Regions from separate parts of the Herbiconiux sp. 11R-BC genome, predicted to be linked through region 1. Evidence: riboswitches for the same ligand, from Rfam matches in the RefSeq annotation. Region 1 holds a riboswitch; the other holds the start of a gene.

Region 1 (3,554 bases):
GGCGCGGGCTTCCGGGCCCGTGATCCACTGGCTCGTGCCGTCGGCCGCGGCGGCACGACCGTCGAGGCTCGACGCCCACTTCACCGTCACGAAGGGCCGGTGCAGGCGCACGCTGGTCAGCCACGGGCGGATGAACTCCTCCGCCGCTTCGGCGAGCAGGCCCTGCTGCACGTCGACGCCGGCCGCGCGCATCCGTTCGGCGCCGCCCGCGGAGCGCACACCCGGATCGGCGATCGCGAACACGACGCGGGCGACCCCGGCCTCGATCAGGGCGATGCTGCACGGGCCGGTGCGGCCCTGGTGGTTGCACGGCTCCAGGGTGACGACGGCGGTGGCTCCTGCGGCGAGCGCCGGGTCGGTCAGCGCGCTCAGCGCGTCCACCTCGGCGTGCGGCGTGCCGGCGCCGCGGTGCCAGCCCTCGGCGAGCACCTCGCCGGCGGGGGAGAGCAGAACACAGCCGACCTGCGGGTTCACGCCGTGGCGCGGGCCGCGCGACGCGAGTTCGAGCGCGCGGGCCATGGCCTCGGCCTCACTCAGAACTGCGCTCATCTCGTCCTCGGTCTCGTCATCGACGGACTCCGGGGTTGCGCTGAAGCAGCGCCCGCGGGTCGCCAGGAACGACGGAACCCGCGCGTGCATCCTCCCATCCGGACTGAGGCTGGTCTTCCGACCTGCCATAACCGTCGGTCTCGGAATTCCACCGAATCAACCTCCGGCGCCCTGTCACCAGGTCGCCGTCAGCTCGCGGACTGTCACCGCCGGTTCAGAATCTCACTGACCCCGGAGCACGTTGCTTACATCTCTTTATAGCTCAACGCGCGGGCCGGACGCATATTCCCGGTCACTTCACGACGCATTCGGATGCGGGAAAGACCGTGACCGTCTCGTGACCTTCTCGAATCGCCGCTTCGGAATCAGTCAGGGTATCGTGAAATCGTTCGGGTTCGCGATGTGGCGCTGAAAGGGTCATTGGCGTCTTCTGTTCGGTTTCCCCAGCTACGCTCAGCATTCCCCTGGAAGATACGACAAGTCCTCTTCTTGTATTCGTACGTCAGAATCGGTTGATCATCCATGAGCAGTGCCTCTCTTACACGGACCCGTGTCCGCATTCTGGCAACGGAATTCATTCGCTTCGGTCTTGTGGGTGGCCTCGGATTCATCGTCGACTTCGGCGTCTTCAACCTCTTGCGCGCCACGGTCTTCGACCCCGCGGTCGTGCACGGCGGTTCGGTCATGGCCAAGATCGTGTCGACGGTGCTGGCGATCCTCGTCAACTGGCTGGGCAACCGCTACTGGGCCTTCAAGGAGCGCCGTCGGGCCGACATGGCCCGCGAGAGCTTCGAGTTCTTCTTCGTGAGCCTGCTGGGCATGGGCATCGGCCTCGGCGTGCTGTGGGTGTCCCACTACGGCCTGCACTTCACCTCGCTCTTCGCCGACAACGTGGCCAACGTCATCGGCCTCGTGCTCGGCGCCGTCTTCCGCTTCGCGCTCTACCGCCTCTGGGTGTTCGCACCGGGCCGCTCGAGCGCGGGTGCCGCGGCCACCGCGGCTGCGGCGGCGGCCGCCAAGGTGGAGTCGGTGGGCAAGACCACCTCGATGTCCTGAGCTCGCTCCCCGTTCGCCGCTGAACTGCCGGCGGGCGCCCCTCTGGCGCCGCACCTGTCGATGAGGTAGGTTCGGGCCCATCGAACACGCCTTCGTGTCACGGCGGGAGAGTCCTCCCGAGAACCGTCGGGCAGGCGCCGTAGGAGCAATTCCTCTCCGGGAAACTCTCAGGCCCCCGCACCGCCGTGGCCGGCCCTGACTGCCACCGGCAGGCGGAGCCGGGCGACTCTGAAGAGCGAGCCGAGTGGCGCATCCGCAGCACCCGGCTCCACCGAAGGGGCAAGCGGCCACCGCCGCGGAATCTCTCAGGTCAGGGACAGAGTGGAGAGGCAGAACCGGCGTCGCATCGGCGACCCCGGCCGCCTCGGCAGGAGTCCCCATGACACTCAGCGTCTTCGACCTCTTCTCGGTGGGCATCGGCCCGTCGAGCTCGCACACCGTGGGGCCGATGCGGGCGGCCGCGTCGTTCGTCGCGGGCATCCGGTCGCTCGTCGACGACGTGGCGTCGTTGCGGGTCGACCTCTACGGATCACTGGCGGCCACCGGAGTCGGGCACGGCACACCGATGGCGGTGCTGCTCGGGCTGGAGGGCTACCGGCCCGAGACGGTGACGCCCGAGGAGGTGGATGCGCGGCGCGCTGCCCACGAGCGCGGCGAGCCCGTGCTGCTCGGGGGAACGCATCCGGTGCCGTTCGGGCCTGAATCGCTCGTCATGCATCCGCTCACCGTGCTGCCGCGGCACACCAACGCGGTGCGGCTGACGGCCTTCGACGCCCAGGGGGAGGCGCTCGCCACGGAGACGTACTACTCCGTCGGTGGAGGATTCGTAGAGCGCGACGGTGGGGATGATGCGCCGGAGGCATCCGGTGCGGTCGTCCCGTACCCGTTCCGCACCGCGTCCGAGCTGGTGGGCCACGCCCGGTCCACCGGTCTCGGCTTCGGCGGAGTGATGCTCGCGAACGAGGTGGCGCTCGGCGGCGATCGCGACTCCGAGCGGCGGCCCGGCGCCGTCGGTGACGCCGTCGACGAGGTGCGGGCGCGGCTGCTCGCCATCCGTGACGTCATGGATGCCTGTGTGCAGACGAGCCTGGCGCGCACCGGCGTGCTGCCCGGAGGCCTCGGCGTGCGGCGCCGTGCGCCCGAGTGGCGCGAGCGACTGCGCCGGGAAGACCCCGAGCGCGCGCCCGAGTTCTGGCAGGAGTGGGTCAACCTCGTCGCACTCGCCGTGAACGAGGAGAACGCCACCGGGGGCCGCGTGGTCACCGCCCCCACGAACGGCGCGGCCGGTATCGTGCCGGCGGTGCTGCACTACGCCCGGCGCTACCTCGCCGTGGGGCTCTCCGACGACGAGGTGTGCGTCCGGTTCCTGCTCGCCGCCGCGGCCGTCGGCGTGCTCTACAAGGAGCAGGCCTCGATCTCCGGGGCAGAAGTGGGCTGTCAGGGCGAAGTCGGCTCGGCCTCGTCGATGGCGGCCGCCGGGCTCGCCGAGGTGATGGGCGGCACGCCCGAGCAGGTGGAGAACGCGGCCGAGATCGCGATGGAGCACAACCTCGGGCTCACCTGCGACCCGATCGGCGGGCTGGTACAGATCCCCTGCATCGAGCGCAATGCGATCGCCGCGTCGAAGGCCATCAACGCGGCCAAGATGGCGCTCTGGGGCGACGGCAGCCATCACGTGAGTCTCGACCAGGTGATCGCGACCATGCGGGAGACCGGGCGCGACATGAGCTCGAAGTACAAGGAGACCTCGCTCGGCGGCCTCGCCGTGAACGTGGTGGAGTGCTGACGGCCGGGTGCTGACGGCCGGGTGCTGACGGTTACTGTGGAGTGGTGACGTCGAACGCCGGTTCTGCTCGCTGGGCGAGTCTCGCCCGGGCCTCCCTCGCGCCGGCGCGCGCCTTCCAGGCCTCGGCCCGCACGCCGCTGCTGCAGGTGCTGAAGACCGCCGC
Region 2 (3,554 bases), on a different contig from region 1:
GCTGGGGTTCTCGAGCACGTTGCGCTTGATGACGGCGGGGGTGACGGTGTCGTAGTAGCCGAGGCCGAGATACGACTTCGCCACGGTGTTGCGGGAGGCGAGCTCCCGCAGCTCCGCGACCGCCTCACGCTCGGTGGCGGCATCCGGGATCAACGACTCGCCGAGCGAGCGGTCGAGCTGGATGCTGCGCGGCACCGCCGCGGCCATCAGCTCGGCGACGCTCGCGTAGCCCACGGCCTCCAGCATGCGGGCCTGCGCCCGGGCATCCGTGCCGATGTGGCGCGAGGAGAAGGCGGACGGGGAGAGGGCAGTAGGGTCTGTCATCCGGTCACTCGCCGATCAGCGCGGAGTACTCGTCGAAGCTGAGCAGCGGCGGCAGCGCGCTGAACTCCACCTTGAGCAGCCAGCCCTCGCCCAGCGGGTCGCTGTTCACGAGCTCGGGCGAGTCCCCAACGGCGGAGTTCTTCTCGAGCACCGTGCCGTCGACGGGGGCGAAGAGCTCGCCGACCGACTTGGTGCTCTCGATCTCGCCCACGACGGTGCCGCCCGAGACCTCGGTGCCGGCGTCCGGCAGGTCGAGGTAGACGATGTCGCCGAGCTGGGCGGCGGCGTAGGCGGTGATGCCGATCGTGGCCGTGGTGCCGTCCACCAGCACCCACTCGTGCTCGGCGGTGTAGCGGAGTTCGTTCTGTTCGGGCATGTCAGTCCTTCTTCCGGCGGTAGAACGGGAGGGGGGTGGTGCGGAAATCGAGGCGTTTGCCCCGGATGTCGACGCTCACGACGGTGCCGGGTTCTGCGTACCGTGGGTCGACGTAGGCCAGGGCGACCGGATGCCCGAGGGTCGGCGACAGGGCGCCGCTCGTGACGAGGCCGATCGGGGTGTCGGTGTCGGGGGCTCCGCCGCCATCCGCGGGCGCGTACACGGCGTAGTCGGCGCGCGCGGCGCGCTTGCCCTCGGCGACGAGCCCCACGAGAACAGGAGCGCCCTCGGGGGCTCCGGCCTCCAGGGCCGCCTTGCCCACGAAGTCGGGCTTCGAGAGCACGGGCACCCGGCCGAGCCCCGCCTGCGAGGGGAAGGTCTCGAGCGAGAGCTCGTGGCCGTACAGCGGCATGCCGGCCTCGAGGCGCAAGGTGTCGCGGCTCGCGAGTCCGGCGGGAACGAGGCCGGCGGCGGATCCGGCGGCGACGATCGCGTTCCAGAGCGCTTCGGCGGCATCCGGATGCAGGTAGAGCTCGAAGCCGTCCTCGCCGGTGTAGCCGGTGCGGGCCACGAGAATCCGTTCGCCCTCGAAGGTGCCCGGGAGGCAGCGGTAGTAGCCGAGCTCGGCGAGCCCGGGGACGTCGACCCCGGCGGCGGCCTCGAGGATGCCGAGCGAGGCCGGGCCCTGCACCGCGATCAGCGCCACCCCGTCGCTCTCGTCGGCCAGCACGGCGTCGAAGCCGTCCGCTCGCTCCGCGAGGGCGGCGGCGACGGGCGCCCGGTTGGAGGCGTTGGCCACCACGAAGAACTCCGCGTCGCCGACGCGGTACACCACGAGATCGTCGATGATACCGCCCGTGGGCGCCAGCAGCAGGCTGTACTTGGCCTGCCCGAGCTCGATCGCCGAGAGACGCCCGGCGAGCGCGAAGTCGAGGAAGGCGCCCGCCTGCGGGCCGCTCACGCGGAACTCCGCCATGTGCGAGAGGTCGAACAGGCCCGCCGACGAGCGCACCGCGTGGTGCTCGGCGAGGTCGCTCGAGTAGCGCACCGGCATCTGCCAGCCGGCGAAGTCGGTGAAGGTGGCACCGGCGGCCACGTGCACGGCGTGCAGAGGCGAGTAGCGGGGCGCGGAGGCGTCGGCCTGGGCGGGCTCGCCCGGCGTGCCGTGCTGCAGGAGGTGCGGTGAATCCACTGGCGTCGTCATGAGTTCTCCGGTGTCGTCGCAGAGTCGCCCCTGCGCGGGTCGGGAGCGCTGTGCGCTCGTGAGAACTCCCCCTCTGTCATCGTGCCTGAGAGATTCACGTCGCGCCCGGCATCCCGGTCGTTCGACGCTTTCACCGTGGGCGAGCCGCTGTCAATGCCGCGGACTGCTTTCCAGAGTGGCCAGTTCGACGCGGTACGGGGACCTGAGAGATTATCGGAGAGGATTGCTCCTTCGGTGCCACCGGGCTGGACTGCCCGGACGGCTCTCCCGCGTCGGCCTGATGGCCGGCGGTATTCAGTTGTGGTGAAGTGCTCGAGGCGCCTCGCGAACGAGCATAGCGCCGATCGTCAGGAGCGATCGCCCTCGATCAGGCGCGTCGCACGCGGTACTGGTTGACCAGGGGGCAGTCGAAGGGGTCGGGAGCGGCGAGACCCACCTTGTTCATGTAGGTGATGACCTGCTTGTGCGCCTCGAGCAGCGAGGTCTGCGTGTACGGGATCTTGTGCGTGGCGCAGTACTCCTCGACGATCGGGCGCACCTTCACCAGGTGCGGCCGGGGCATCGACGGGAAGAGGTGGTGCTCGGTCTGCAGGTCGAGGCCGCCCATGAAGATGGTCATGCCCCAGCCGCCCTTGATGTTGCGGGAGGAGAGCACCTGCTTCGAGAGGAAGTCGACGCGCGAGCCGGCCGGGAAGATCGTCATGCCCACGTGGTTGGGGGCGAAGGATGCTCCCATGTAGAGGCCGAACACGGCCAGCTGCACGCCGAGGAAGGCGAACGCCATGCCGATGGGAAGGAAGTAGAAGACGACCGCGATGTAGGCGACGAGGCGCACACCGATGAACCAGAGCTCGAGCTTGCGGCCCTGCACCGGTCCGCGGGCGAACAGCGTCTTGAACGACAGGTAGTGCAGGTTGATGCCCTCGAGCAGCAGCAGCGGGTAGAGCGCCCAGCCCTGGCGGCGCACCAGCCAGGCGGCGATTCCGCGCGTCTTGGCAGCATCCTCTTCGAGGAACACCACGGTGTCGGGGTCGATGTCGGGGTCTTTGCCCACGGTGTTCGGGTTGCCGTGGTGGCGGGTGTGCTTCGTCATCCACCAGGTGTAGCTCATGCCCACGAAGGCGGTGGCGAGGGTGCGGCCGGCGCGGTCGTTGGCCTTGCCCGACTCGAACACCTGACGGTGCGAGGCCTCGTGAGCCAAGAAGGCGAACTGGGTGAAGATGATGCCGAGTGCGCCCGCGATCAGCAGCTGGTACCAGGTGTCACCCAGCAGCACGAAGCCGACTCCGGCGCCCAGCAGGGCGAGAACGAGCACCGAGAACATCACGATGTAGAAGGTGCGGCGCTTTCGCAGCAATCCCATGTCCTTCACCGTGGCCAGCAGCTCGGAATAGGCGGCCGTCGGATGCGCGGCCCCTGTCTTCCGGGGGGATGTGGCGCGCGGGGTGGGGCTGTTGGTGATGCTCACTGGGCCTTCTCACTGGAGTCGTGTTCGACTTCACAGCCGCGGTGCGAGCGAATTGCCCTCGTTCAGATGTTCTCAACTTAGGGGGTGAACCTGCGGATTGACCCGGGACACGGTGAACACCGAGCGTCAATCCTGCCCCGGTCCTGCCCCGGTCGGGGTGACCGCGGGCACGAAAAAACCCG

The links. Region 1 has a riboswitch for glycine ahead of VD659_RS01770 (L-serine ammonia-lyase). Riboswitches for the same ligand answer to the same signal wherever they lie in the genome.
Region 2: linked by a shared signal. The riboswitch ahead of gcvT (glycine cleavage system aminomethyltransferase GcvT) and the one ahead of VD659_RS01770 (L-serine ammonia-lyase) in region 1 are both predicted to bind glycine.

The regions. Positions count from the first base shown of each region.
Region 1 is NZ_JBCEBO010000001.1:395,597-399,150, reverse strand. It holds gene ribD (bifunctional diaminohydroxyphosphoribosylaminopyrimidine deaminase/5-amino-6-(5-phosphoribosylamino)uracil reductase RibD) at 1-549, opposite strand, end outside; FMN riboswitch at 631-792, opposite strand; gene VD659_RS01775 (GtrA family protein) at 1,141-1,605, shown strand; glycine riboswitch at 1,699-1,798, shown strand; glycine riboswitch at 1,824-1,935, shown strand; gene VD659_RS01770 (L-serine ammonia-lyase) at 1,985-3,391, shown strand; gene VD659_RS01765 (FUSC family protein) at 3,436-3,554, shown strand, end outside.
Region 2 is NZ_JBCEBO010000005.1:87,208-90,761, reverse strand. It holds gene gcvP (aminomethyl-transferring glycine dehydrogenase) at 1-324, opposite strand, end outside; gene gcvH (glycine cleavage system protein GcvH) at 329-700, opposite strand; gene gcvT (glycine cleavage system aminomethyltransferase GcvT) at 702-1,904, opposite strand; glycine riboswitch at 1,971-2,083, opposite strand; glycine riboswitch at 2,085-2,184, opposite strand; gene VD659_RS13195 (fatty acid desaturase family protein) at 2,272-3,366, opposite strand.